DNA from 2 places in the Cellvibrio sp. PSBB023 genome. Region 2 is predicted to be linked to the other one. Evidence: predicted binding sites of a transcription regulator. Region 2 holds the regulator's gene; the other holds the start of a gene.
What was found. The regulator sigma-54, encoded in region 2, starts transcription at its own class of promoters, with help from an activator protein. The targets are predictions, from matches to a motif close to TGGCACANNNNTTGCNNT.
Positions count from the first base shown of each region.

Region 1 (15,410 bases), 2.0 Mb from region 2:
CGCGACCGCGATGGTTTTGTGATGGGTGAAGGTGCGGGAATTTTGGTGATTGAATCACTCGACCATGCGCTCGCTCGCGGCGCGCAGCCGATTGCTGAAATTGTCGGCTACGGCACCAGTGCCGATGCCTATCACCTGACATCAGGACCAGAGGACGGCGACGGCGCCAAACGCGCGATGGAAATTGCTATCAAACAAGCGGGAATAACTCCCGCACAAATCCAACATCTCAATGCACACGCAACCTCAACGCCTGTGGGCGATAAAGGTGAGCTTGCAGCGATCAAACGCGTATTTGGTGATGGAGAGACGGTAGCCGTGACATCCACCAAATCGGCCACTGGTCATTTACTCGGTGCGGCTGGCGGCATTGAAACCATTTTTACCGCGCTGGCACTGCGCGACCAAATGATCCCGCCTACCTTGAATCTCGAACATAAGGACGAGGCCGCAGCGGGTGTTGATATAGTTCACGGCAGCGCACGCACAGCGGCAATCGACTACGCCATCTCCAACGGCTTTGGCTTTGGCGGGGTCAATGCGAGTATTTTGTTAAAGCGCTGGGTGTGAGCCGCGCGCCTCAACGCGTATACTGCGCACTCTTTTTTGCTGCAATGGTTGAGGAGCAAGCATGTCGACGTTTTGGAGTCCTGTGGTGCGCGAATTGGAGCCTTATGTGCCCGGTGAGCAGCCACAAATTGATGGTTTGATCAAGTTGAACACTAATGAGAGCCCTTACCCGCCCTCGCCCAAGGTGATCGACGTGATTAACCATGACACCATCGACCGCTTGCGTCTGTATCCCGATCCCAATTCCAAAAAACTGAAAAATACCATCGCGCATTATTACGGCGTGACAGCGGAACAGGTATTTGTTGGCAACGGTTCAGACGAAGTGTTGGCACTGCTGTTTATGGCGTTTTTCCAGCAGGGTAAACCGCTGCTGTTTCCGGATATCAGTTACAGTTTTTATCCGGTGTACTGCAAACTGTTTGGTATTGATTACCAAACCATCCCGTTGTGCGAGGATTACACCATTAATTTCGCCGATTACGCACAGGCTAACGGCGGCATTATTTTCCCCAACCCCAATGCACCCACGGCCATTGGTAAACCTCTGGCAGAAATCGAAGCACTGTTGCAGCAAAATACCGAATCGGTTGTGGTTGTCGATGAAGCCTACGTGGATTTTGGTGCGCAAACGGCCATTGCCTTGGTAGATAAATATCCCAATTTGTTGGTAGTACAAACCCTGTCCAAGTCGCGCTCACTGGCGGGGATGCGCGTAGGTTTGGCAGTGGGTCATAAGGATTTAATCGATGCGCTGGATCGGGTGAAAAACTCGTTCAATTCGTATCCACTTGACCGCATTGCAGAAGCTGCGGCGATTGTGGCGTTTGAGGATGAAACTTATTTCAGCCGCTGCCGCGACCAGATTATCGCCACTCGCAACTGGACAACGGCCGAGCTGGAAAAGCTCGGCTTCAAAGTGCTGCCATCGCAAGCCAATTTTGTGTTTGCCGAACCACTGGGCAAGAATGCGGCAGACCTTGCCCAACACCTGCGCGACCACAAGATTCTGGTGCGCTACTTTAACAAGCCGCGTATCAGCCAGTTTTTGCGCATCACCATCGGCACCGACGAGCAGATGCAGGCGCTGATCGAGGCGTTAAAAAAAGCCTGATGCCGCGCGCAAACAGGTGATTAAAAAAACATCCCGCACAAAAAACCGGTACTGCCAAGCAGACCGGTTTTTTTTGTTATGGGCAATAGGGTGTCGAGAGCGTTTAACCGCTTCAGGATTTATCGGAAATCTGCGTGGTTTTAATCACAAAATAGCGATCCATACCTGTCCACTCCAGCAACTGCGCCACCTCTTTATTACAGTTGCACAGGCTGATGCTCTCCCGCGCTGAGCCTTTACGCTCTTTGAACAAGAGCAACATCCCCAAACCCGTCAAGCTCAAGGCCGGGGCGTCGCTTAAATTAAATTCAAACGCCTCAATGTTCGCATCACCCGTACCTTCCAACAGGCGCGCCCACTCTTTGCGCAAATCACTGTCGATAGCGCCGTGGATATTAATGCGCAAACCGCGCCCATTGTTGATAGGCGTCCAATCCAGGGAGGCGGAATCTGAAAAGGTAATGGCGCCGGAACTGGCGGTGGATTTATTTGCAAGCGGCTTGGTAGCAGCCGGCTTGTGCGTAGCGCTGTTTGTATTGCCGGAGCGAATAGGAACCTGAGGACGAGGCGTAGGGGTTGCCGGTGAACGTGACGCCGAGCCGGGCGTGAGTGTTTTCTGGGCAGACTTGGGAATGGAGCGATCAACCCAGCCTTCCGGCACCACATCCTCCCAACTACTTTGCGCCACCCCATTACCAACCACATCATCAATTACGCGGCCACTGATACGTTTGCTGCGCGCCTGTTCATCATCGGCGCGAATGACCTTACGCTCACCTACGAAAGGAACCTGATGACGCATGATTGAACCACTCCAGCACGCGATAACAGTGCAAATAGCGTTATAAATGAATCTTTAAATAAGCCTAGATCAGTGCAGGGTAAAAGCGAATAGCTGCCAGGGCACAGAACCGGATTTCAATGGCTGTACGGCGCGAACCGGCTTTTTCCAATTTCTTATGAAAACATAGTATTGGCACACACATCATCTTTTTCGCAAAATGCGCGCCAAAGTTGGGAAGATTGGAAACACATTGACACCAAAATTAACCAACGAATCACTAATTTTTGCTTGAGCTTTACAGGGCGTGTTCATTTATCATAAAAAAGCGTGGCTTTAGGCGCTTTTGTTGTAAAGTACTGATTCAAGTTAGAAATTTGGGATATGCAGGCCCCGGAAGAGTGGCCACCAGAGAGATGTTTAGTGATAGCGGATCCCCTCACACCGGGGAATAAGATGTACGAACACACTAAATTGCGAGACCATCACCCAAATTGAGTGAATATGCCAAATAGTGACCCAGCGCAGCCGAAACATACGGCTGTAGAGTTGATTAAAAAGTTCCAGCAACTTTTTACCAACTTAAATCACAAACAAATTGCCGAGCGATTGGTGAAGTTGGTTATTGCCAAACACACCATTCAGCGCGTTGCCTTACTTATTGCCCGCGACAATCATATCTACGTGGAAGCCATTGCCAATCGCACAGGCACCCACACTGCGATTAATGCTATCGCCACCTCGCTCAATCGCATTAACAACCTACCCTCTGCATTTATTCACGATGTATTTGAATCCGGCCAGGCACTGGCACTGAGCCGTAGTGCCATGAGCGGCCTTATTGGCAAAACTATTCCCGTTGATACCCGCGCCTGCTTTTTGCACCCGATTTGCGAAAACCAGAAAACCATCGCGGTGTTTTATATGGAATCCCAGGATGACCTGGCGAGCTTGCAACACGCGGTACAAGACCTGGATACCGTATGGACATTCAGTTCCCTGTTGGTGCGTCAGGTTATTGATATGTGGCACCACGAAGAACAAGCCGAACGGTTTCGCGTGGCGGAACAAGCACTCTGGGCCAGCGAAACCTATTTAAATGCGATTTTGAATTACTCGCCCACGCTGATTTCAGTAAAAGACCTGGACGGCAACATAGTCTTGGCCAGCGAGCATTACAATCAAATGGCCAATGTGGGTGAAGACGGTATTGTGGGCAAAAACGTGTTTGATGTTTACCCCAAAGACGTTGCCCAATCCATGTGGGAGATAGACCTCGCCACCAAAAAGACCCAGCAAACCTACGAAGTTGAGCTGGATCTGATGCATAAAGATGGTACCCAGCACACCTATTTACTGGTCAAATTTCCACTGCGCGACAAGCAGCAAAAAGCGTTTGGGGTGTGCACTATCGGCACCGATATTTCCGAACGAAAACTGGCCGAGACAGCGCTGCGCGAACAGCAATCGCGACTCAACTATATGGCCTTTCACGATTCACTGACCTCGCTGCCCAATCGCTCACTGTTTTACGATCGCATTTACCACGGTTTGGCCCGCGCCCGCCGCGCCAATTCTCGCGTTGCGCTGATGCTGCTCGACATCGACCGCTTTAAAAATATTAATGACAGTTTGGGTCACGACGCCGGTGACATTCTGCTCAAAGCCTTCGCCACGCGCCTCAATGAAGGCGTACGCGATATGGATACCGTCGCACGCTTGGGTGGCGATGAATTTGTGGTGGTGCTGGAAGGTATTCACGATATTGACGATGTTATTTTTGTCGCCAACAAATTACTCAGCACTCTGTCGCGCCCAATTGAAGTCAGTGGCCACAGTATTTCTACTACCGTAAGTATCGGTGTAAGCCTGTTCCCGGAAGACGGGGATGACACGGATGAGCTGTTAAAAAATGCTGACATCGCCATGTATAAAGCGAAAGAAGCCGGTAAAAATAATTGCCAGTTTTATACCAAGGGCATGAACGCAACAGCGGTGAACTACTTGCTGTTGGAAAACGATTTGCGCCGCGCCATTGAACAGCAACAACTGACACTCTACTACCAGCCACAAGTGGATTTAAAAACCGGCGAGATGACCGGTGTAGAAGCGCTGGTACGCTGGCAACACCCGGAGCGCGGCATAGTGTCGCCGGCCCATTTTATTCCACTGGCCGAAGAGACCGGGCTTATTGTGCCGATTGGGGAGTGGGTACTGCGCGAGGCCTGTCGCCAACAAAAACTCTGGCTGGATGCAGGCAAATATATCGGCAAGATTGCAGTCAATTTATCGCCGCGCCAGTTCCGTCAGAAGAATTTCCCCGGCAAGGTGGAAGCGATACTTGCTGAAATCGGGCTGGCCGCCAAATACCTGGAGTTGGAAATCACCGAAAGCTGTGCCATGGAGCACGCGGGCGAAACCATCAACCAGCTCAACCAGCTCAACCAAATGGGTATGTACCTCGCCATTGATGACTTTGGTACCGGCTATTCATCGCTCGCTTATTTGCAGCGTTTCCCGGTGCAAAAATTGAAAATTGATCGCAGTTTTATCCACGATATTCACGACGATGCCAACTACGCCGCTATAGCCAAATCCATTATTGGCCTTGCGCACAATATGCAGATGCGGGTAATCGCTGAAGGGGTTGAAAACGAAGGTCAAGCCGAATGGTTGCGCACCCATGGCTGCGATCAGGCGCAGGGATTCTTTTATGCCAAACCCATGACCGCCAAACAACTGGAAGGCCACTTCCGCAATGGTCGCTTTTATTTTGATGGCACAGTTGTACGTTTGGAAAATCACCTGCGCGAACAGCAGCTCAAAGTGGGGGCTTAATCGCCCCCGACTTTATCTCACCGCAGATCAACCCTTACCCCGGGTTTTGTTGGCATTGGGGCGAGCATTTTCCTCGACAAACGCCACAATCGCATCGGCAATATCTTTGTGCGTCGCCCCTTCAATACCCTCCAAACCGGGCGATGAATTTACCTCCATCACCAAAGGCCCGCGCGAGGAGCGCAGCAAATCCACACCGGCGACCTGCAAGCCCATGGTCTGTGCTGCCTTGATTGCTGTACGGCGCTCTGTGGGGGTCAATTTGGCCAGCTTGGCCGAGCCACCGCGATGCAGGTTGGAGCGGAATTCACCCTCTGCAGCGGTGCGCTCCATGGCGGCAACGACCTTATCGCCAATCACAAAACAGCGCAGGTCACTGCCGTTGGCCTCTTTGATAAATTCCTGCACCAAAAACTCGGCGCGCAATTCGCGGAAAGCTTCAATCACACTCTCGGCGGCCTTCTGGGTCTCGGCAAGCACTATGCCGCGCCCCTGGGTACCTTCGCAGAGTTTGAGCACTAACGGAGTACCGCCCACCAGCTTGATCAGCTCCTTGGCATCGTGCACGTTGTAGGCAAAGCTGGTTTTGGGCAAGCCTATGCCCTTGCGCGAAAGCAATTGCAGCGCGCGCAACTTATCCCGCGAGCGCCCCAGGGCGATGGATTCGGTAAGGCAGTAAACCCCCATCATTTCAAACTGGCGAATCACCGCCAGCCCATAGTGAGTTACCGAAGCACCAATGCGTGGGATCACCGCATCAAAGTCCTCCAGCAATTCACCCATGTACCAAATGGCAGGGCTATCAGAGGCAATGTCGATGTAGCATTTCAAAATGTCGATTACACGCACTTCATGGCCGCGTTTGGTACATGCCTCCACCAAACGACGCGTGGAGTAAAGGCGACGATTGCGCGACAAAATAGCGATTTTCATAGGAATCCTGAAGGATATTGATCAAGTAACGGGAGGCACCCGGGGAATGAATCGCCCTAGAGTGCAGACATCAGCGGCTGGTCTTTGGAGCCGCCGAGTAAAAATGATTTGCTGCTATCCACCCAAAACCCTTTTTTGAGTGCACTGCGCCCCAGCAGCATACGGAAGCGCATATTTTCGCGGTCAGTGAGAGTGACCTCGATGGGCATTTCCAGGCCATTAATACGCAGGCAGGTTTCAATCACTACCCGCTCTTCACTGTGACCGCCAGAGTCGGTGACTTGCCGTACGTCTTTTACCGGTGCCTCGCATTCAATACAGGTGAGGCTGTCCTGTTGCAGGGGGTGCAAACCGAACCTGACCCAGGGCTTGCCATCCTTTTCAAACGGCGTGACATAGTAGGCGTGCAAAGCGCTGGTGCGTGCACCGGTATCCACTTTTGCCTTAATGGCAGCAATACCAAAATCTGGCAGGCCAACCCACTCGCGCCAGCCAATGACTTCCGCTTGTTTTTTTGCCACTGTCGTTCGACCTCGCCCAAAAATGATGTTTGAATCTTGCACCTGATACCGGCTTCACACCTCGGCCACAGGCGCGCTTTGTAACCCAGATTGGCGCCAAGGTAAAAAGAAAAATCTCGCTTGCCGAACAAGATTTTTCTTTTGTTTTTTAATGGGCTATGGTAAATAGCGCGGGTCAATTTTTCCTCTGCGGGAAACGACGCCAAACCTTCTCTCTATCAATGTTGGAGTAGTCTTATGTCAGTTGATGTAGAGTCACCGGATACTGATCTTATAAGTGATAGCATCGAAACCGATGATGAAGAGGCAACACCAAAACTGACTGGCAAAGAAGCCAGCCAGCACACCTTGGAAATGCGTCGCAAAATCGAAGATCGCTTGGAGCGTCGTCGCATTAAGGATCAGCTCGGATACGACGATATTTCTGATCTGGATTTTTAGCCGTTCTTGCATCCAGTCACACAACCGCCGATTTATCGGCGGTTTGTTTTTGTGGGCCCGTTATTCCAGCCGGATATTATCCAGATAAAAACGGCGCGGCCGCGGTAGATCTGCCGCAAAGATTCCCAAGTTACACAAGGCATCCAACTGCATACTACGCTGCTTGGGGCTGCGTGCTATATCGGCGATGGCAAAACGCAGCCTGTTCCACCCCGGCTGCAACAGCAGCGCGCGATTAAAACGGTCATCATAATGGTTATCGCCGCGATCATGGATCACATCGGATAAGCGCAAAACCAACGACATAGGGTCGGCTTCAGGGTTGAACAAATCCATCGCCACCACATTGAAGCCCTGCCAATCACCATAACACACTCGCAAACGCAACCCGGAATAGCCGCCAGCCATCAGATCCACTTGTAGGGATTGCTCGCCATGACTGACGGCCGTTGTACTTGGCTGTAAGCCTATGCGTTCAGGATTAAACACCAGCTGCTGCCACTCCGCTCGCGATTCAAAACTATTCACCAGCGGAAACGCACGACGCAAACTCAACTCGGCCCAAGCCGCCTCTAGCACCAGCCACAGCGCCGGGCCGATCAATAACAGGCTCAACACGCGCGCGCATCGCACCCGGTTTGGGTGCCGCGCCGCGCCCAGGTGCTGCCCCCAAAACAAACCCAGCCATACCCCCACCAGGTTATTGAATAAATCTCCCCAGCTTGCATAGCGCCCCACAAAATGCTGCACCACTTCAACTGTCGCCCCCAGCAACAAGGCCAATAAAGTAACACCCAGCCACTGGTGCCAATGGGTGAGTGGTACAAACCATTGCACCACCACTAACAGCAACGCAAAAAAAACCACATGACCAAAATTCCACAGGTTTTTTAAGAGCGTTGAAGATACCCAATCCGGCCCGCCCACAAAAAATAAGGGCGCGGCCAACACCAATAACACCGCGCACAATACCACCACGCTGCGCGCCGCCACTGGCGATAAAATTGCATTTAACATAGGGGCACTAACATCCGTTTTTTTAGTAGGCTGAATGGCCCATGCCGTTAAATTGCTTGGCAAGATTTGTAGCATAGTTGTCGGTCATACCGCTGATAAAATCAATCACCGCCATCAATGCAAGGTATTTATAGTTGTGCGCCTTGTTGCTTACATCCGGGTGAAAATTGTTTTCGCCAATCAACGCCATAACGCGATTATCTTTGTAGGTCATTTGCGCCGGGTCGCCGAGCGATGCATAAACGGCAGAGCACACCGTATTTAACAAAGTGCCAATCACCGCATAAGCGCCAATCTCCAACTCAACCCGACGCGAGTGATTAAAAATTTTGCGTTTGGCTAAATCTTTTGCCGCTTGTACAGCGTTGCGCACTTTCGGATCGCACAGCGAAATTAAATCACCCTGCACTTCCCCGCGTAAAAATGCATCTTGATGTTTAATAAACGCGGAAGTGCCGGCATTGATAAAAGCATCAATTACCTTGCCGCGCACCAATGCCGGTTTGCGACCATCATTCACTTTTTTCAGCAAGCGCTCCAAGTCACCAAGCTGCGGGGAATCAGCAATTACCGGGTGCAACAATTCATAAATTTCAGCCCAGTTGAGAATCCCCATCTCCAAACCATCTTCTAAATCGATAATGCCGTAACAAAAATCATCGGCCGCCTCCATCAAATACACCAGCGGATGGCGGCAATACCAATCGTGCCCCAATTCAATCAGCCCGGTTTTTTGCGCGATCTCATGGAAGTGTTCCAGCTCGGATTGAAATATTCCGTACTTGGTATCTTTCGGGCGCTGCCCCAATACCGTGGGTGATGATGTCCAGGGGTATTTAATAGAGGACGCAAGCGTTGCATAGGTCAAACGCATACCGTCATGAAACTGGTGATACTCGGAAGTAGTCAACACACGCAAGCCCTGCGCATTGCCTTCAAATACCCGAATATCATCCTGCTCGGAGGGCGACAAATCCGTTAGAAATTCAGCGCCCTCCTTTTGAAACCAGTTACGGATTGCATCTTCACCCGTATGGCCAAACGGCGGGTTGCCGATGTCATGTGCCAGGCAGGTTGCCTGCACTATATCGCCAATATCCGTTGGCCAGATATGCGCAGGCAAATCACCTTTGTCTTTCAATGCCTGCCCAACACGAATACCGAGCGTGCGCCCCACACAAGCCACCTCCAAACTGTGTGTCATGCGATTATGGATATGATCGTTAGTCGCCATAGGGTGCACTTGCGTTTTGCGCGCGAGACGACGGAAAGCCCCGGAAAAAATAATTTTGTCGTGATCCGAGTGAAAGGGCGAACGCCCTTCCTCATGCTTTGCCACACGCTTACCCAAACGATCCGCGCAGAGCAGTTGGTTCCAGTTCATCGCCATAAAAATCCACTTTCTCTCAATAAAGCCAATAGGCATTAATAACATTCAGGCATAGGCCACCATTCTAGACAATGCCTTGCGTTCTGTATGCCCATAACATCGAAGCATCTTGGTTTTTATAAAAAACAAGATAAATAAACGCACCAGCTTGTCTCAAAACACAGGTTCAAGCGCACAAAGAGAGCGCACACAGTTAACGCTCAACAATGATTAAAAACAGAGCTATCGACAATTTACTGATGGCACTAAACCAATGAAATTAATAGAGTTTTATTCCTTTCTCCCACCCTGCAAGCAGGTTTTTTTTCGCTTGGCACAGTTTCTGCAAAACCTCTGAAAAGCAATCTTGTATCCAAGATTGTATTTCAGATTCATACGCAGGAACCACAATGACGCTGTTGCACGATTACCTAACTACTGGCTGGACAATTCCTGAATGGCGCGATGCCTATCGCCGTGGAGACTTGCAAGCGCGCGATGCGCTGCTGAACCTTCGCGCGCAACTCAAGGCGGAGGATGCGGCCTGGATTTATATTGTTTCCAGCGCGGAGATTGAAGCGCAACTGACTGCGCTGGCCAGCCTTGGCGATGCAACCACACTCCCGCTTTACGGAATTCCGTTTGCGGTTAAAGACAATATTGATGTTGCCGGCATGCCGACAACCGCCGCTTGCCCTGCATTTACCTATATCGCCGAGAGCGATGCCACCAGCGTAGCGCGCTTGAAGCAAGCCGGTGCAATTGTGCTGGGCAAAACCAATTTGGATCAGTTTGCTACTGGCTTGGTTGGCACTCGCTCGCCTTACGGCGCCGTACCCAATTCATTTAACGCAGATTATGTGTCCGGCGGCTCCAGCTCCGGCTCTGCCACCACAGTTGCACGAGGCCTGGTGCCATTCAGTTTGGGCACAGACACCGCAGGCTCCGGCCGCGTACCCGCCGGTTTCAATAACATCGTTGGATTAAAACCCACCAAAGGCCATTTCAGTACCACAGGTGTTGTACCCGCATGTCGCAGCCTGGATTGTGTATCTGTATTTGCACTCACAGTGGAAGATGCAGAAACCGTTGCCAGTGTGATGGAAGGATTTGATCCCACTGACGGTTACTCACGCACAGCTCCGGCCGCCGCAACTTATTTTTCCAACAAACCTCGTTTTGGTATTCCTGCATCACCAAACTGGTTCGGCGATGTACAAGCCGAAGCAGCATGGCTGGAAACACTGGAAAATATTTCTGCGTTTGGTGCGGAGTTAGTCACCATCGATTTCACGCCGATGTTCACCCTCGCGCAATTATTGTATGGCGGCCCTTGGGTGGCGGAGCGTCACGCAGCCATTGCCGAATTTATGCAAGAGCACGCCGCGGACATGAATGACGTCGTGCGCGGCATTGTTGAAAATGCAGTAAATTTTTCCGCGACTGACGCCTACCAAGCGGAATATCGCCGTGCTGATCTCGCACGCGGAATACAATTGCTAATGAAAGATGTTGATGCGCTTTTGGTTCCGACATCACCGCGTCATCCAACAATTGCCGAAGTCAACGCCGATCCTATTGTCGTTAATAGCCAACTGGGTACCTACACCAACTTTGTGAATCTCGCCGACTGCTCTGCCCTCGCGCTGCCTGCAACCATGCGCGCCGACGGCTTGCCATTCGGCATCACCTTGATTGCCCCCGCATGGCAAGACGCCGCACTCGCTGCCTTCGGAAAAAAATGGCACAGCAGCGTTAATTTATTACTCGGTGCTACGGGCAAACCCACCCCCGCACTCGCGCTAAAAAACACGCCGCCACAAGGTTATGTACGCCTCGCCGTTGTCGGAGCGCATTTGACCGGTATGCCGCTCAATGTGCAACTGCAAGAACGCAATGCCATTTTTGTTGAGAGCACTTACACCGCCAACAATTACCGTTTATTTGCATTACCCAATACCACACCACCCAAGCCAGGTTTGATTCGCTCAACCGAGGGCGCCGAAATTATTGTGGAATTGTGGGATGTCCCACTGCACCACTTCGGAAGTTTTGTTGCATTAATTCCTGCACCACTGGGTATAGGTACTTTGAGTTTGCACGATGGCCGTGAAGTAAAAGGCTTTATTTGTGAAGGCGCCGCCGTAAATGGCGCGACCGATATTACGCATTTGGGTGGATGGCGGGCTTATATCAAATCCTTACAAAAATGATGCGTAGGTTGGGGTGAGGAACGAACCCCAACATGACCATGTAAGGCTACAAGAAAGTAATCCGACAAAGCATCACTAGTATCGCAAGAAATTAAAAATGTCGTGTTGGGGTTCGCAAGCTCACCACCAACCTACAAAAGAGAATTACAGCCGGAGAAGAATCATGTTGAAGACCGTACTTATTGCCAACCGCGGAGAAATCGCGGTGCGTATTGCCAAAACGCTGAAAAAAATGGGCATCGAATCTGTCGCAGTCTATTCTGATGCAGACCGTAATTCAGCGCACGTCACCGCATGTGATAGAGCAGTTTGTCTTGGAGGCAATACGGCGGCAGAAAGTTATTTGAAGGCAGATTTAATACTCGCCGCTGCCAAAGAAACTGGCGCGCAAGCAATTATTCCAGGTTACGGCTTCCTGTCCGAAAATGCTGCCTTCTGCGAAAAATGTGAGGCGGAAGGTATTGCCTTCTGCGGTCCAACCCCCGCACAAATTCGCGAATTTGGTTTAAAGCACACCTCGCGTGAAATTGCAGAAAAAGCCGGTGTGCCGCTCACTCCCGGAACCGGTTTATTGGCATCGCTTGATGATGCCGTAGCCTCTGCAGCACAACTGGGATATCCAGTAATGTTAAAAAGCACCGCCGGTGGTGGTGGTATTGGTTTAACGCGCTGCAACAACGAAGCGGAACTAATCGCCGCCTATGAAAGTGTAAAACGTTTAGGTCAAAACTTTTTTAGTGACAGCGGTGTATTTCTCGAACGCTTTGTCGATAACGCCCGCCACGTAGAAGTACAAATTTTTGGTGATGGTAAAGGTAACGTACTTGCATTGGGTGAACGCGATTGCTCCCTGCAACGCCGCAACCAAAAAGTGGTTGAAGAAACTCCTGCACCCAATTTACCCGCTGCCACCCGCGATAAATTATTGGCCGCATCCAAAAGCTTGGGCGAAGCCGTTAACTATCGCTCTGCTGGTACCATTGAATATATTTACGATGCCGCGCGCGATGCGTTTTACTTTTTGGAAGTAAATACCCGCCTGCAAGTTGAACACCCCATTACTGAAGCTTGCACTGGTGTAGATCTGGTTGAGTGGATGATCCTCACCGCTGCCGGTACTCCGCCAAAACTGGATATTGAAATCAATCCCAAAGGCGCTGCGATTGAGGTACGTTTATATGCTGAAGATCCAGTGCGCGATTTCCAACCATCACCGGGCGTATTAACCGACGTTCACTTTTCCGAATCGGCACGTATCGATACCTGGGTTTCGACCGGTACTGAAGTATCGCCCTATTACGATCCAATGATCGCCAAAATTATTGTGTACGGTAAAGATCGCGCTGATGCGATTAGCAAAATGAAAACCGCGTTGAACGAAACGCGCGCAGCAGGTATTGCGACCAATTTGGATTACTTGCGTCAAATTATCGCAACGGATTTTTTTGGCAGCGGCAATGTTGCCACCAATAAATTAGCTAGCTTTGAATATCAAGCACCCGTTGTAGAAGTATTACAGCCTGGTACTTACACCAGCGTGCAGGATTACCCCGGTCGCGTCGGTTTGTGGAGCATTGGTGTTCCACCCTCAGGCCCGATGGATGATTACGCATTCCGTTTGGCCAACCGTATTGTGGGCAACCATGAAAGTGCAGCCGCGCTTGAATACACCATCATCGGGCCGAAATTAAAATTCCATCGCGATGCAACCATCGCGCTGACGGGTGCGACATCACCTGCAAAAATTGATGGTGAATTAATTCCATTCTGGCAACCGGTTGCCATTAAAGCCGGACAAATTCTGGAAGTGGGCAAAGCCGACCAAGGTTGTCGCGGATACCTTGCAGTGCGCAATGGTTTTGATGTCCCCGTGTATTTAGGCAGCCGCTCTACCTTTGCACTTGGTCAATTCGGCGGCCACGCAGGTCGCACCTTGCGCGCGACTGATATGTTGCCGATTAGCAATCCGGCAATCGCAGCCTGCACAACTCCTGCACCAGTTTACGAAGCAGCAGCAGCGCCGAAAGAATTAATCCCAACCTACCCTAATGAATGGGAAATCGGTGTGCTTTATGGCCCACACGGTGCGCCAGATTTTTTCACTGAAGATGCGATTGATATGTTTTTTTCAACCGCATGGGAAGTGCACTACAACTCCAACCGTTTGGGTATTCGTTTGAATGGCCCCAAACCCACATGGACTCGCAGTGACGGCGGCGAAGCAGGATTACATCCTTCAAACATACACGATACTGAATACGCCGTTGGCTCCATTAATTTCACTGGCGATATGCCGGTAATCCTCACCAAAGATGGCCCCAGCCTCGGTGGATTTGTTTGCCCGGTAACTATCGTTAAAGCAGAGTTGTGGAAAGTCGGCCAGGTAAAACCGGGCGATAAAATTCGTTTTAAACGCTTGAGTTTTGATGCCGCACTCGCGTTGGAGTTATCTACCGATCGTGCAATTGAAAACCTGAGCGTACAGCCGCAAGTGTTACTCGCACCGATTGTTAAACCGGAAAACACCATTTCTGATTGTATCGTTGCAGCATTGCAACCGCAGGGCAGCCGCCCATTGGTGAGTTATCGTCAGGCAGGAGACAAATATATTCTGCTCGAATACGGCGACAATATTCTTGAATTGAGTTTGCGCTTGCGTGTGTATGCGTTGATGGAAGCATTAAAAGCATCACCCATTAATGGTGTGATTGAATTATCGCCAGGGGTTCGCTCACTGCAAATTAATTACGATAGCCGCGTTATCCATCAACAACAATTAATCAATCAGTTGTTAGTGATTGAAGAAACACTCGGCGACGCACGTGACACCAAAGTACCGAGTCGCATTGTGTATATGCCAATGGCCTTTGAAGATTCGGCAACTCTGGATGCGGTTTCCCGCTATCGTCAGTCGGTGCGCGATACAGCGCCTTGGTTGCCGAGCAACACTGAATTTATGCGTCGTATTAACGGCCTTGATTCCGTCGAGCAAGTAAAACAAATTTTGTTTGAAACCAGCTACATGGTGTTGGGTTTGGGCGATGTTTATCTCGGTGCACCGTGCGCCGTACCGGTTGACCCGCGTCATCGTTTGCTCACCTCCAAATACAATCCAGCGCGCACTTATACAGCAGAAGGCACCGTGGGAATCGGCGGCGTTTACATGTGTATTTACGGCATGGATTCTCCCGGCGGTTACCAATTGGTTGGCCGCACACTGCCGATCTGGAATAAATTCCTAAAAAATCCGATCTTCAAAGATGGTGAGCCTTGGCTATTAAAATTCTTTGACCGTGTGCGCTACTACGAAGTCACCGAAGAAGAATTAACCGCACAACGCGAAGCATTCCGCGAAGGCCGTTTAAGCCTGCGCATCGAAGAAGATTATTTCAGCCTCGCCGAGCACGAACAATTCTTGCAAGACAATGCTGCAAGCATTGCCGAATTCAAAGAAAAACAACAAGCGGCTTTCACTAAAGAAGTCGCGCTATGGCAAGCGGATGAAGAAAAAAATGTAGATGCGGCTCTGCAAGCCAAAGTAAACACTAATCCGATTGAAGTTGACGGTCACGCTGTGACAGCCGATATCAGTGGCAACATTTGGAAGCTTCTG
Region 1 covers NZ_CP019799.1:140,248-155,657, reverse strand. Annotated here, with positions in the region: gene fabF (beta-ketoacyl-ACP synthase II) at 1-570, shown strand, start outside; gene hisC (histidinol-phosphate transaminase) at 632-1,684, shown strand; gene B0D95_RS00710 (STAS domain-containing protein) at 1,797-2,486, opposite strand; gene B0D95_RS00705 (bifunctional diguanylate cyclase/phosphodiesterase) at 2,970-5,303, shown strand; gene rimK (30S ribosomal protein S6--L-glutamate ligase) at 5,331-6,236, opposite strand; gene B0D95_RS00695 (ATP-dependent zinc protease) at 6,293-6,757, opposite strand; gene B0D95_RS00690 (PA3496 family putative envelope integrity protein) at 6,995-7,198, shown strand; gene B0D95_RS00685 (hypothetical protein) at 7,259-8,215, opposite strand; gene B0D95_RS00680 (deoxyguanosinetriphosphate triphosphohydrolase) at 8,238-9,650, opposite strand; gene atzF (allophanate hydrolase) at 9,995-11,797, shown strand; gene uca (urea carboxylase) at 11,961-15,410, shown strand, end outside.
Region 1: the regulator sigma-54 is predicted to act here: its motif matches at 9,917-9,934, upstream of atzF (allophanate hydrolase).

Region 2 (15,410 bases):
CAAGGCTCACTCATCATTAATGCCGACTCCATTATTATTCACACCAATGCCGAAGGTGGTGTGGAAAAAATGATCGCCACAGGTAGCCCGGCAAAATTCAAGCAGCAACCCGATGCTGAACAGGGGATTGTAACGGCGGCAGCCAAGCAAATTACCTACACCCCCAACAATGAACACCTGCTATTAATAGAGGATGCATCCGTTGAGCAAAATGGCGCCGTCATGAGCGGCCCCCACATAGATTACGATTTAGTGAAAGAAGTCATGAAGGCAGAAGGCGGCAGCATTAAAGGTGAAGGGCAGCGAATTGAAATTGTTATCCCCCCAAAAACTGCCAGACCAGCAGAGCCACAAGCTTCCTCATCCACTGCCACCGATAACTGATTCCTATGCCTAGTTTGCACGCACGCCACCTCGCCAAAAGCTACAAAAAACGCAAAGTCGTTATCGATGTATCAATCACCGTAGAAAGCGGTCACATTGTTGGCTTACTGGGCCCTAACGGCGCCGGAAAAACCACCTGCTTTTATATGATTGCCGGTCTGGTACCAGCGGACAATGGCAGCGTACTGATTGATGATCGCGATATTACCCAACTCCCCATCCATGGCCGCGCCCGCGCCGGAATTGGTTATTTGCCGCAGGAAGCTTCTATTTTTCGCAAACTCACCGTCGCCGATAACATTATGGCGATCCTCGAGACCCGCAAAGACCTGAGCCGCGAAACACGCCTTGAAAAACTGGAGGCACTACTCAATGAGTTTCATATCACCCACATTCGCGATAGCTTGGGCATGGCCCTCTCTGGCGGTGAACGCCGTCGCGTAGAAATTGCGCGCGCGCTGGCAACTGACCCCAAGTTCATCCTGCTTGATGAACCCTTCGCCGGGGTAGACCCCATTTCCGTAAATGACATCAAAGAGATTGTCCGACACCTCAAAGACCGCGGCATCGGCGTATTGATTACGGATCACAATGTGCGTGAAACCCTGGATATCTGCGAAACCGCCTACATAGTCAGCGAAGGTCATATTATTGCGGAGGGCGATGCTGATACTGTCCTCAGCAATAGCAAAGTCCGCGAGGTTTACCTGGGCGAACACTTCCGGCTGTGATGAAATCCCACCAACAAACAGCTTGACATTTAAGTTTCTTTATACTCTAGGCATAAAGCTTGCTTACAGATGTTGCTTGCGGCGCAAACCCTGACTAAACTCCACCTAACAGATGTTTTCCATCCCGCGTTATAAGGGTTTGTTGCTACAACAATGAAACAATCTCTCCAGCTTAAACTCGGCCAACAGCTGACAATGACCCCCCAATTGCAACAGGCAATTCGCCTTCTGCAACTGTCCACACTGGATCTACAACAGGAGATTCAGGAAGCCCTCGAATCCAACCCGATGCTTGAAGTTGAAGAGAGCTTTGACTCATCAGCCAGCAGCACCGATTACGAAGGCAGCGAACAAGACAAGATTGACTACACCCGCCAACAGGAAATTGCCGCTGAATCCGGCACCGACAATAGCGCGGACTTTAGCGCAAGCGATAACTTCTCCTCAGCGACCAGCGACAACTTCAACGAGCCCGGCTATAGCGAAACCGAAAGCTTTGGTGACAGCGAAGGCTTTACTGATGGGGAATCCTTTGGCGATAACGATGTCTATGGTGAAGGTGAGAGTTTTAGTGCCGACAGCGGCGACTGGAGCGATTCAATCCCCAGCGACCTGCCTGTAGACACCAGTTGGGACGATGTTTACCAAACCTCATCCACCGGAAATTCCAGCAATTACGACAACGAAGACAGTGACTTTGAAAGCCGTCGCGCAGTAACCGATTCACTCTACGATCACCTGATGTGGCAACTCAACCTGACACCCATGTCTGATCGCGACCGGGTTCTGGCTATGGCGATCATCGACGCAGTTGAGCCCAGCGGCATGCTTTCCATCACCCTTGAAGAAATATTTGAAGGCATGCGCGGTGATTTTGAAGAGCTGGAGCTGGATGAAGTTGAGGCCGTTCAACACCGCTTACAGCAGTTTGATCCCTGTGGCGTTTGCAGCCAGAATCTCTCGGAATGTTTATTGGTGCAACTGCAGCAATTCGACCCGAAAACACCTTTTTTGGATTCAGCAAAGCTGATCGCCAAACAGTATTTGCCCTTGCTGGGAAGCCGCGACTACCGTCAATTAATGCGGCGTACCAAATTGAAAGAGGCGGAATTAAGTCAGGCAATCGCTCTTATTCAAAGCCTGAACCCGCGCCCGGGCGATATTATCGCCAGTGGTGATACCGAATATGTAGTACCGGATGTATTTGTAGAAAAACGCGATGGCCGCTGGATTGTTGAACTGAACCCGGAGATAGCACCACGCCTGCGGATCAATTCCAACTACGCTTCCATGGTGAAGCGTGCCGATTCAAGTAGCGATAACACGTTTCTCAAAGATAACCTGCAAGAAGCCCGCTGGTTCCTGAAAAGTTTGCAGAGCCGCAATGAAACCCTACTCAAAGTAGCAAGCTGTATTGTGGAAAAACAACGTGGCTTTCTTGATTACGGCCCCGAGGCGATGAAACCACTGGTGCTGCACGATATTGCAGAAATTGTAGAGATGCACGAATCCACTATCTCGCGCGTGACTACCCAGAAATACATGCATACCCCACAGGGAATCTTCGAGCTGAAGTATTTTTTCTCCAGCCACGTGAGTACTGACAGTGGTGGCGAATGTTCCTCAACGGCAATTCGCGCCATCATCAAAAAATTGGTGAGCGCCGAGAACCCCAAAAAACCGTTGAGTGACAGCAAGATTACCGACCTGCTCGCCGAGCAGGGAATACAAGTAGCTCGTCGGACCATTGCGAAATATCGCGAATCGCTGAATATTCCGCCCTCCAACGAGCGTAAAACAATTTAATTCCTAGCCCTATAAATACGAAATTCGGAAGAAAAATCATGGATGAGCTGTTGGGTTGTGGTAACCACAACCATTTTGTTTCTATCGAGAGGAAGTATCTATGCAAATAAATATCAGTGGTCATCATCTGGAAGTTACCGATTCGCTAAGAGACTATGTCAGTAGCAAAATCGAGCGCTTAAGCCACCACCACGATCGCATTACCAGTACGCATGTCATCCTCTCTGTCGATAAATTAATTCAAAAAGCAGAAGCCACTATTCATGTCAGCGGTAAAGATTTATTTGCCGATGCTACCCATGAGGACTTGTATGCTGCGATTGATTCTCTGGCCGATAAATTGGATCGCCAACTGATTAAACACAAAGAGAAGATGCGCAGCCATCGTTAACCCACGCTATGCAGCGGCCCCAGTGGCCCGCTGCATTCAACATTGTGAGATTCCTGGTAATCACCCTAGCCATGCAAATTCAAACTCTTATCAGCCCTGGCCGCACGCTGTGTGGTATCGAAGGCGGCAGTAAAAAACGCGCCCTGGAACTATTGGCAAACGCCATTGCACAGGATGTCCCCGGTATTGATGCGGACGACTTGTTTCGCCGCCTGATTGGCCGCGAGCGCCTTGGCTCAACCGGTATTGGCCACGGTATTGCCATTCCCCATTGCCGGGTAGAGAACTGCAGCGGCACTATAGGCGCACTGATCACCTTGGTAGACCCGATAGACTTTGACGCCATAGATTCACAACCCGTTGATATTCTGTTTGCCATGCTGGTTCCCGAAGACGCGCATGACGAACACCTGCAAACACTTGCCGCGTTGGCGGGTGCACTCAACAATGCCGACTATCGCCAGCGCTTGCGCAATGCCGATAGCGATGCAGCGCTTTATCAAGCAGCGATAACCCCCTGACAGGTTAATAACATGCATCTGGTGATTGTGAGTGGGCTCTCGGGTTCAGGAAAAAGTACAGCGCTTCACGTCCTTGAGGATGTGGGGTTTAACTGTATTGATAACCTGCCAGTCAGCCTACTGCCTGCACTGGTGGCACAAATACAAATTCACAAGAATGATCAGCAGCGTTTTGCAATCGGCATTGATGTGCGCAATGCCTGGCAAGACCTGAGCATATTTCCGCAGATGATCAGCACGCTGAAAGAGGCTCACCTCCCCTTTCAGACCTTGTTTCTGGATTCACAACCCGCTGTACTGATCCAGCGCTTTAGCGAAACGCGCCGCAAGCACCCACTATCGGATAAGCATACTAGCCTTGAAGAATCCATCTCCGCTGAACAGCATCTGCTGGAGCCTATTCGCGACTGTGCCGATCAGGTGATTGATACCAGTCATCTGAATTTGCATGAATTGCGCGATCTGGTGAAAGAGCGGGTGGTAGGCCGTAGTGAATCCACCATGGCAATCCTGTTTGAATCCTTTGGCTTTAAACACGGTGTGCCCGTGAATGCCGACCTGGTATTTGATGCACGCTGCCTGCCCAATCCTCACTGGAAGCCCAATCTGCGCCCGCAGACGGGTCAAGATCAGGAAGTGATTGAGTTTCTGGAAGAGCAAGTTACAGTCAAGGAAATGTATGATGACATTGAACATTATCTGACGCGTTGGTTGCCGCGCTATCAAGCGAACAACCGCAGCTATATTACGATTGCTATAGGCTGTACGGGCGGGCAACACCGCTCGGTGTATCTGGCAGAACGCCTGCAGCGTCATTTCAATCAGAGTTTTAGCGATGTGCAGGTGCGCCATCGCGATATCAACAAACACAAAAAACACTAAACCATGCCAATCGAAACGCTCGACATCATTAACAAGCGTGGGCTTCACGCGCGCGCCGCCGCCAAGTTTGCCACCCTGGCTAACCAATTTCAGGCCAGCGTTCAGGCTCGTGTCGGTGAAGGCCTTTGGGCTGATGCCAAAAGTGTCATGTCATTAATGCTGCTTGCCGCCAGTTGTGGCAGCCGTTTGGAAGTCAGCACTGAAGGTGCTGATGCCGATGCCGCGATGAATGCCATCAAGACACTGATTGCCGATCGCTTTGATGAAGGCGAATAAATACTCTATTGTTAAGCCAAAGCGGTTGTAGCTACCGCCGTTGTGCACTAAGCTGCGCGACCTTTTACCCTATTTCCCTTTCTGTCGGTAATACGCTCCCTGGATACGTAAAACTGATGGCGACTCCTTGAGCAAAAACAGATATTCCTATGGTTTACAACTACGACGACATCAATCCCGATGACTACATCCTCAGCAAATCGCAAGTAAAACGCGATATGCACGCCCTGCAGGCACTGGGTGAGAGTCTCATCGATATGAATGAAAAGCAGCTCGCCAGCATCCCACTGAGCGAAGAAATGCTCGATGCGATCTACATCGCCCGCAAACTACCACCGAAAGAAGCTCGCCGCCGTCAGGTTCAATATATTGGCCGCTTGATGCGCGAAGGCAATCATGAGGAGATCAAAGCGGCAGTAGAGAAAATGCAAAACCGCAGCGATCAATACGTGCATCGTCAACACCAGATTGAGCGCTACCGCGACCTGTTAATTGAAGGTGATAAGCAGATATTCCAAACCCTGGTGACCTCCTGTCCGGGTATTGATGTACAGCATTTGCGCCAACTGATTCGCGCGGCCCAAAAAGAGCGCGAAGAAAACAAGCCGCCCGCCAATGCGCGCAAACTCTTTGGTTTTATTCGCGATCAGCTCGCCACGCAAGATTAAGCATATCTCTATGCACAATGAAAAAGCCCGGACATGATCCGGGCTTTTTCATTGTGGGCGACAGACAATCTCACTAGGGCGCATTTGCCGCATCAATGGCATCATTCACTTCCGCCGGGGACAAAATCTTGGGACCCGCAGGTGGCTGAGTGAAGGTATCACTGCTATTGATCAGCTTACTACTGTCGATACCAACTCCACTTCCCAAGGCATCTGCTACTGCTTTTTTGAGCACAATAATCGCAATGCGGCGATTAATCGGTTCATTGGGGCGATCAACCAAGAAGGGCGCTGCCGAACCCATGCCCTGCACAGTTGCCACCTTGGCCTCAGGGTATGTACCCTCCAATAAAGCACGCCGCGCAGCGTTGGCACGATCCGCAGAAAGCTCCCAGTTGGTATAGGTCGCCCCGGCCCCATAGGGGGTTGAGTCTGTATGCCCGGTAATACTGATTTTGTTCTGCACCTTATTCAGGATGGGTGCCAGCGCATGCAACACATCCACTGAGTAGGACTTAAGGTTTGCACTACCCACATCAAACATCGGGCGCTGATCCTTATCCACAATCTGGATACGCAGACCCAGTGCAGTGAAATCAATAAGAATTTGATCCTTGATTTGCTGGAACACAGAATCGAGGGCATTAATTTCTGTTTCCAACTGTTTCTTCAATTCTTCCAACTGCTGATTTTCGATGCGCTCCATCTCTTTCTTGAGTTGGTCCTCACTCATCTCTTGTTGATAGCCTGCATCTTCCTTATTGCTAGCAGTGGAGTCCTCACTGTCATCAGCGTCTGAACGCTGAATGGGGCGCTCCTGGCTAATCAAACCGAGATCTGCACCACCCTCGCCCACAACATAGGGGCTACCCGGGTCTTTGAAATAACCGGAAATAGCCTTTTTCTCTTCTGGCGAAGTGCTTCCCAGCAGCCACATCAACAAAAAGAATGCCATCATCGCCGTCATAAAGTCGGCCAATGCAACCTTCCAGGAGCCGCCATGATGACCATGGCCATGGCCCTTTTTCTTTTTGATAATAATGGGTTGCTGTGCTGAGTTCTTTTCCATAAACGCTCGACCTTACTTCTTGTTAGCGCGATATTGCTCTTCCAGCTCTTTAAAGCTGGGACGCACACTATGGAAAAGAACCTTGCGGCCAAACTCGACCGCGACTTGCGGTGGCACACCGTTCATGGAGGCTACCAATACTGCCTTAACGCATTCATAGGCACGACTTTCATCGCGCACTTTGCCTTGCAAATAGCTGGAAAAGGGGGCGATAAAGCCATAGGCAAACAAAATACCCAGCAGCGTTCCCACCAGTGCAGCCGCTACCGCTGCACCAATTTCTGCAGGCGGCCCACCAATTTTACCCATGGTGATAATAACCCCGAGAACCGCCGCCACAATACCAAAGCCGGGCAAGCCGTCTGCAGCATTCTGGATAGCACCGGGAACCACCGACGCCTCTTGATGATGACCATCAAGTTCCTGCTCCATGAGTGACTCCAACTCGTGCGGCGCCATATTACCCGCGACCATGATGCGCAAATAATCACAAATAAATTCAACGATATGGTGATCTTTGAGGATAGAGGGATAGTTGGCAAAAATGGGGCTGGAATCCGGCTCTTCGATATCGCCCTCAATCGCCATCAGGCCTTCGCGACGGGTTTTATTGAGGATGTCATAAAGCAGTGTCAGCAGTTCCAGATAAAACACCTTGTTGAACTTGGAGGGCGTCATTAACGACCCGCCTGACTTGATAACCCCGATGGTGACGGATAGCGGGTTACCAATGATCATCGCCCCAAACGATGCCCCACAAATAATCATCACCTCAATCGGTGACATGAGTGCCAAGGGGTTACCGCCATGTATTGCAAACCCGCCGATAACACAGCCGAGTACGACAATAATGCCCAGAATGATATTCACGCAAAAACTCCCATTGCAAAAGGCCGGCTTGCTACCAGGCGATAAGAAACTATTAACATAACCAAATCATTACAACGACAAGCTTAACAGTACCGTTTGAGTATAGGCAGCTTGAATTGAGGATCAAGACGGGAAAAAAATTTAATCGCTACAAAACCCAATACTATTTGAACGATCAGGGTGAAATGCCGGAATTAATCGTAGAATAGCGGCCATGCCTAGCCTACGGAGTCATTTACTATGAAAATTCAAGACCTACCTATTGCCACTCAAGAACAACTGGAAGCAGCGGCGTTTCGCCGCCTTGTCGCACACTTGGATAGCCGTAAAGATGTACAAAATATCGACCTGATGAATCTGGCAGGCTTTTGTCGCAATTGTTTAAGCAAATGGTATGTCGCTGCCGGCGCCGAGCGCGATATTACGCTGGACTATGAGGATGCGCGGGAGAGAATTTACGGCATGCCCTACAGCGACTGGAAAAACCAGTTCCAGGGTGAAGCCAGTGCAGCACAACTGTCGCAGTTTGCGCAAAAAACCAGCAGCACTGAATAATCTGATTTGTATAACCCGAATAGACCAGCCCTGTTATGGGCTGGCCTGAATAGACAACATCCGAATAGAGGATGCCCCTACTTTAATTGATAAGCAGTCACTGTATCTTTAAAGAAATTAGGTACAAACAAGTGTTTATTCGTTGGATCGTAACCAATATCCGCGGTATTGATCTTCTCTTCGCGCGAGTCGATCAAAAGCTCCAGACGACCATCGCCGTGAACGTAATAAACCAATCCCACCCAACAGCTGACAATAAATTCGCCGCGCTCAATCATCTCAATACCATCAATACCAGACTCAAATCCCTTGGCGATTACCAGACGATTTTTCTTGGCATCCACCAGCAGTAGCTCTTGACCGGCACCTACCACTAAATTGGAACCTAATGCTTTCAAGCCATTGGCACTGGTCACATTATCCAGATATAGCTCTACTTTGCCGTTTTGATAGCGGTGAACTTTATTGGTGCGGGTATCCGACACATACACAATACCCGATGAGTTCACGGTGACATCATTCAAAAATACGGAATCGGCAACCGGAATTTTTTCGATTACCTTTTCTTCCTCAATATCGATAATAACCAGCTCGGTAATATCTGCCACATAGAGGTGGTTTTTATAAAGCGCCATGCCTTTGGGAGCATTGAGCCCAGTGATCCACTCCTTATCGATTACTTCCCCTTCGGTAGTTAATTTGGCAATACCGCCTTTGCTATCAACAACATCACCTTGCCCATCAATCAGGGATACAAACAGATATGGAGATTTTTTATCCGCCACATAGAGTACCGACTCAGGCGTAGGTAAATCAGCAGTTTGCCACAGTGGTTCCAATTGTTTCGCAGCCTGTGCCGGAACACCCAGTAGTAGGCACAACGGCAATGAGAAGAGCATAAATAGCTTTTTCATGGATAAACCTCATTATGATTATGGGTAACACATAGGGGAGCATATGGAGATTCAATCCGGGCCGTCCGGACATCCACCCTCCCCTACTACCCCATGGTGCCCCGCAGATTCGAAGATCGCAAAATGTTTTACATATCCTTGCGCGTCAAGTGAGGGTGAAGTGGTGTGAGTGAAATGATTGCGCTTGGCGGGCCTAAGCTCTACCCTAGCGCTTTGCTGACTAACTGAACCTCTACCGCTTATGAAAACCAGTGTCGATAAACACGCACCTAAATCCAAAGCCACGATTAAAGACGTTGCCAAACTGGCGGGTGTCTCTTTCAAAACCGTATCGCGAGTGATTAATAAAGAAGGTACTGTGGGGCAAGAGCTGCAGGAAAAAGTCATGCAGGCCGTCAAAGCGTTGAACTATCAACCAAACTTATCGGCACGCTTACTGCGCGGTGCGGCGTCATCCATCGGCTTCATTTACGACAACCCCAACAGCAACTATGTGATCGATATGCAAAAAGGCATATTGGGTGAATGTCGCCGCCAGGGTTATGAACTGGTTATTCACCCTTGCGATTCTAAAGCGGAAGACATTATTGACGAAGTATTGAACATGGTAGATCGCAGTCAGGTAGGCGGCCTGGTGCTCACGCCACCCATGTCAGAAATGCCTGAGGTACTATCAGCGCTCAGTAAACGTAAAATTCCGTTTGTGCGTATTCTCTCCGGCTCACAACCACCGGATAAAAAAGGCCCCTGTATTTTTATCGATGACCGCACTGCCGCGCACAAAATTACCCAGTATTTAATCGACTTAGGGCACAAGTCCATCGCCTTTTTAGGCGGTGAAGAGGCACACAAATCCAGCATTGAACGTTTGGAAGGCTATAAAGCAGCACTCAAAGCAAACAAAATTCCACTCGACAAAAAGTTGATTATTCCAGGCGAATACTCCTTCGAATCCGGAGTAAAACGCACACGCCAATTACTGGCATCCAATTTAAAACCGACAGCCGTATTTGCGTGTAACGACGAAATCGCGGCGGGCACTTTATTTGCCGCACGTATTCAAGGGGTGGAAGTTCCACAACAACTGTCTATTGTCGGCTTTGAAGACAGCCCCTTCTCTCGTCAAGCATGGCCCAACCTGACAACAGCGCAACAACCGAATACTACGATTGCTGAGCGCGCCACCGGATTGTTAATTGATACTATTCGCGCGCATCGCGATGTAGAAAGCGAAGGTTTTTACCCACAATTAATTGTGCGCGACTCAACCTGCCCAGCGCCGTCAAAGCGTTAAGCAAACAATAAAAAATCGCCCAACAAAAAAAGCCCGCACAATTAAATTGTGCGGGCTTTTTAGTGAGTGGCAAATGAGTAAATACAATTACTCATTACACATTCGTTTACTCAATTTTGCGGATGGTGTTGTTTTCGGTATCTGTCACAAACAATGAAAAACCGTCTGTGGTGATGCCAGTTGGATTATTGAACTGCGCTGCTGTGCCTACGCCGTCGGCACTGCCTATTGACCCACGCCCCGCCAAGCTAGTCACCACGCCCGTGGCGATTTCGATTTTGCGGATTGTATTACTGCCTGTATCAGCAACATAAAGGTGAGTACCATCGGTGGTGATACCTTGAGGGTTGGCGAAACTCGCCGCTGCGCCTGTGCCATCAACACTGCCGAATGAACCACTACCCGCCAGCGTAGTGACCACACCCGTCGCTATTTCGACTTTGCGGATTTTATAATTATTAGTATCGGTAACATAAAGGTGAGTACCGTCGGTGGTGATACCTTGAGGAGAATAGAAGCTCGCCGCAGAGCCTGTGCCATCAACACTGCCGTTTGCACCACTCCCCGCCAGTGTAGTGACCACGCCGGTCGCTATTACGATCTTGCGGATTTTACGATTGTATTTATCTGCAACATAAAGGTGAGTACCATCGGTGGTGATGCCGCTCGGCTCGTAGAAACTCGCCGCTGCGCCTGTGCCATCGGCACTGCCTCGTGAACCACCCGCCAACGTAGTCACCACGCCGGTCGCTATTTCAATTTTGCGGATTTTATGATTACCCTTATCAGCAACAAACAAGTAAGTTCCATCGGTGGCAATGCCGGACGGATTGTAAAAACTCGCCACCACACCTGTGCCATCTTCACCACCTTGTGAACCACTTCCAGCAAGCGTAGCGACTACACCTGTCGCTATCTCGGCTTTGCGGATTTTATGACTACCTTTGTCAGCAATATAAAAGTAAGTGCCATCGGTAGCAATGCCGGACGGTTCATGGAAATTCGCAGCTGCACCTGTACCATCAGAGCTATCCAGTTGACGGCCGGCTAGAGTGGTAACAACGCCTGTTGCTATTTCGATTTTACGAATTTCATGATTCGAACTATCTGCAACATAAAGATGAGCACCATCGATGGTGATGCCAGCCGGCCGAGAGAAGCTAGCTGCTGCGCCTGTACCATCAATACTGCCGCTTGAACCACTACCAGCCAGCGTAGTAACCGTACCCGTAGCCATATCGATTTTGCTGATTTTGTGATTGGAAGGTCCGGTAACATAAAGGTGGGAACCATCGGTAGTAATACCTCTTGGTTTGTTAATACCTGCAACTGTAGTGACGGCACGAGTCACTAAATCAATTTTGCGAATTTTATCATTATTGGTATCTGCAACATAAAGGTGAGTACCATCAATGACGATGTCGTTCGGAGTCCAGAAGCCTGCGCGAGTGCCTATGCCATCGACAGCTTTACCCCAACCTCCACTGCCAGCGAGCGTTGTGACGATATTCGTCGCCATATCGATTTTGCGAATTGTATGACGGTAAGAATCGGCAACATAAAGATAAATACCATCAGTGGCTATGCCTGTGGGAAAGAAAAACACACCCGCAGCGAGCGTAGTGGCTATACCTGTCGCTATCTCGATTTTGCGGATTTTATAACTGCCATAATCTGTGACATATAGGTAATTGCCATTGATAGTAATACCTTTCGGCTCATCGAAACCCGCCGCAATGCCTGTGCCATCAGCGTCACCACGTAAACCACTGCCAGCAAGAGTAGTGACTAACCCCGTCGCTATCTCGATTTTGCGAATTTTATGATTGTCAGCATCAGCAACATATAGGTAAGTACCATCGCTTACAGAACCAGTTGGGAATCTAAACTTAGCCGCAGCACCTATGCCATCAGCACCCGGTGGTGTTCCTGCAAAAGTTGTCACCACCCCCGTCATATTGAGTGGGGTTAGCTGAATAGCAGTTGTGGTTACTAAGAATGGGCGGGTAATACCACCGATCGTAATATCAGCCTGCATCTCAGTTTCAATAGTCGCTGCACTCGTTAATTTAACTGCGACAGTTTGACCATTACTTACCGTACCATCCGCACTCGTAAAAGCGCCGCCGTCAATAGAATATTCACCATTCTCAACACTAATGGGCACAGCGGTATTGATGCCTAAAATGGTGACCACCGCAGAAATAACGGCTTGATTCAGCGGGGCACCAGTGACGGAGGGGAAGCTAAACGAATCGGGAGTGGTATCGGGCAATTCGGTAGTAACACTAAAAGTCTGCGCTACTCCACCAACGGTCAAGGTAGCTTGTGTCGTAGTGCTCGGAGTTACAGATGTGGTGAGACTAACCACTACCGTTTGGCCATTAGTGACGGTTCCGGTGGCACTGGTTGCGGTACCGCCAGCAATGGAGTACTCACCACCCGTGATGCTGATAGGTGCTGCCGTATTAATACCGGAAATAGTCACTGCTGTTGAACTGATAGTGGCGTTCAGGGCCGCGCCGGTAACAGCGGTAAAACTAAACGCATTGGGGATAATATCGGGCAACTCGGTAGTAACACTGAAAGTCTGCGTCACTCCACCAACGATCAAGGTTGCTTGAGTCGTCGCACCTAATGTAGTTGCTGTGGTGAGGCTAACTACTACGGTTTGACCATTGGTTACTATTCCGGCAGCGCTCGTAAAAACACCACCATCTATGGAATATTCACCATTGGCAATGCTAATGGGCGCAGCTGTATTGATGCCTGAAATAGTGATAGTTGCCGAAGTGATGTTCGCATTCAATGCAGCTCCGGTGACGGCGGGGAAGCTAAACGAATCTGGCGTAGTGTCGACAGGAGCAACTACAGCGCTACTTGTCGAGCTGCTAGAGGAATTGCCCAGCGAACCCATACTGGAAGCGCCTTGGAAACTGCTCAGCGAACTGCCGATTGCGGAATTGCCGGGCGAACTAACGCTGGAACTATTTAGGAAGCTACTCAGCAAACTACTACTTGAATTGCTTACCGGGCTGGAACTAGGGGGAACCGGGTCAGGTTTTTTACCGCCACCTCCGCCACCACAAGCAGCCAATGTACTGACGAGACCTAGAATAAAAAACTTACGCATACTGATTTGAAATAGAGAACTTATCCACATGTCAATTATGATCCTTGAATGATACGGGTAAAAACGGTGCAACATAGTGCGGCGGCATGATATTACAGATCGTTTTTTAATGCCGAAACATCGTCAAAAAATGAGTACTGCACCTAAAAAACGCTACTTTTTACTGATACCTGATTTATGGCTATAAGAGCACTCCGCGTTTTAAATAAAAAAAGGCCGACTTGTAAACAAGCCGACCTTTTTTATTTAAGGTAAGAGCACTAAATAATCAGGTGCGTCCTAAACGCTCAAGCAGTTTCTGATTTTCCGCTTCGATATGCTTATAAAAATCCACATCCGATAAGTGTGATGCAGCGGCCTCATCGATCACTAGCACCACTTGCTCATGCAGCTGCAACGCTGATGCTGGGCACGCTGCCGTTAAGGGACCTTCTACAGTGGCTTTGATCGCCTCGGCCTTGTTTTCACCCGTTGCTAACAGCACGACTTTTTTCGATTCCAGAATAGTGCCTATACCCATAGTGATGGATAAATGCGGCTGGTATTCATCTGGCCCAAAAAAGCGCGCATTATCCTCAATGGTAGCGCGGGTCAGGGTTTTTACCCTGGTGCGAGATTTCAACGACGATGAAGGTTCATTAAACCCGATATGCCCATTGCGCCCAATGCCAAGCAACTGGATATCAATGCCGCCTTTTTGTTTGATATTTTTTTCATACGCCTCACAGGCAGCAAAAGGATCTTCTGCATCACCTGCAGGTACATGGGTTTGTGTTTTATCGATATCCACATGGTCAAACAATTGTTGATTCATAAAATAGCGATAACTTTGGGGATGGGTTGATGGCAACCCCAGGTATTCATCCAGATTAAAACTACTCACATTTTTAAATGAAACGCGGCCAGTTTCATAAGCGGCAATTAACTCTTTATACAGTGCAACCGGTGTTGAGCCTGTTGCCAGGCCCAACACAGAATCAGGTTTTTGATTAATATGGTTGATAAAAATATCCGCGCCATAACGTGCAACAGCAGCGGCGTCTTTCAAAATAACAACTTTCATTGAACACTCCGGTGAGTGGTATTAACTAACCATTAAATATGTAGCGCTAGAGCCGGGTAGCAGTTTCTATTTATCAAATATGCGTGCAAGGCTGACCGGCCACCCAGGTGTGGGTTACACGGTAGTCATCAGTAAAATGTACTAAATCCGCACGATAACCACTGACAATACGCCCCAAATAATTATCTGCCTGCATAAACTGGGCGGGGTAAAGTGATGCCATACGCAGGCTCTCTGCCAATTCCACACCAACCCAATTGGTATTTAAACGCACCGCATCAATCATACCGATGGCACTACCGGCCAAACGCCCTTCTGCGTTCACCAAGCAGCCGTCTTTTTCATAAATAGTTTCACCATAAATTTGGAAAGATTTTTCTGGTGAGCCAACGGTCGACATAGCATCCGTTACTAAATACATTTTGCCTTTGGGTTTTGCAGCATAAGCAATACGCGCGGACGCGGCGTGTACATGGTATGTATCAATAATAATACCGCACCAACTATTGCCATCCTCCAGCGCCGCGCCGACTACGCCAGGCTCACGCCCAGTTGTAGGTCGCATGGCGTTATACAAATGGGTAAACCCACTCAACCCTTCGTTGAGGGCTGCAGTAACATCTTCATAATGACCATCCGTGTGGCCAGCACAAACCACCACGCCGGCTGATGTTAATTGTTTGATTTGACCGGGTGCCGCATGTTCCGGCGCAAGTGTGAGCATCACTTTAAAATCATGCTGCGCCTTTACCGAAGCCACCAACCAATCAATATCGGCTTGCTCCATGGTGCGGATGTAGCGCTCATTGTGCGCCCCACGGCGCGCCATATCAAAAAATGGACCTTCTACATG
Region 2 covers NZ_CP019799.1:2,115,255-2,130,664, forward strand. Annotated here, with positions in the region: gene lptA (lipopolysaccharide transport periplasmic protein LptA) at 1-384, shown strand, start outside; gene lptB (LPS export ABC transporter ATP-binding protein) at 390-1,115, shown strand; gene B0D95_RS09390 (RNA polymerase factor sigma-54) at 1,269-2,921, shown strand; gene hpf (ribosome hibernation-promoting factor, HPF/YfiA family) at 3,022-3,312, shown strand; gene ptsN (PTS IIA-like nitrogen regulatory protein PtsN) at 3,384-3,833, shown strand; gene rapZ (RNase adapter RapZ) at 3,846-4,715, shown strand; gene B0D95_RS09410 (HPr family phosphocarrier protein) at 4,719-4,991, shown strand; gene yjgA (ribosome biogenesis factor YjgA) at 5,141-5,659, shown strand; gene motB (flagellar motor protein MotB) at 5,733-6,728, opposite strand; gene motA (flagellar motor stator protein MotA) at 6,741-7,598, opposite strand; gene B0D95_RS09430 (DUF1244 domain-containing protein) at 7,839-8,153, shown strand; gene B0D95_RS09435 (SMP-30/gluconolactonase/LRE family protein) at 8,231-9,067, opposite strand; gene B0D95_RS09440 (LacI family DNA-binding transcriptional regulator) at 9,309-10,361, shown strand; gene B0D95_RS20645 (hypothetical protein) at 10,468-13,524, opposite strand; gene nagB (glucosamine-6-phosphate deaminase) at 13,763-14,557, opposite strand; gene nagA (N-acetylglucosamine-6-phosphate deacetylase) at 14,631-15,410, opposite strand, start outside.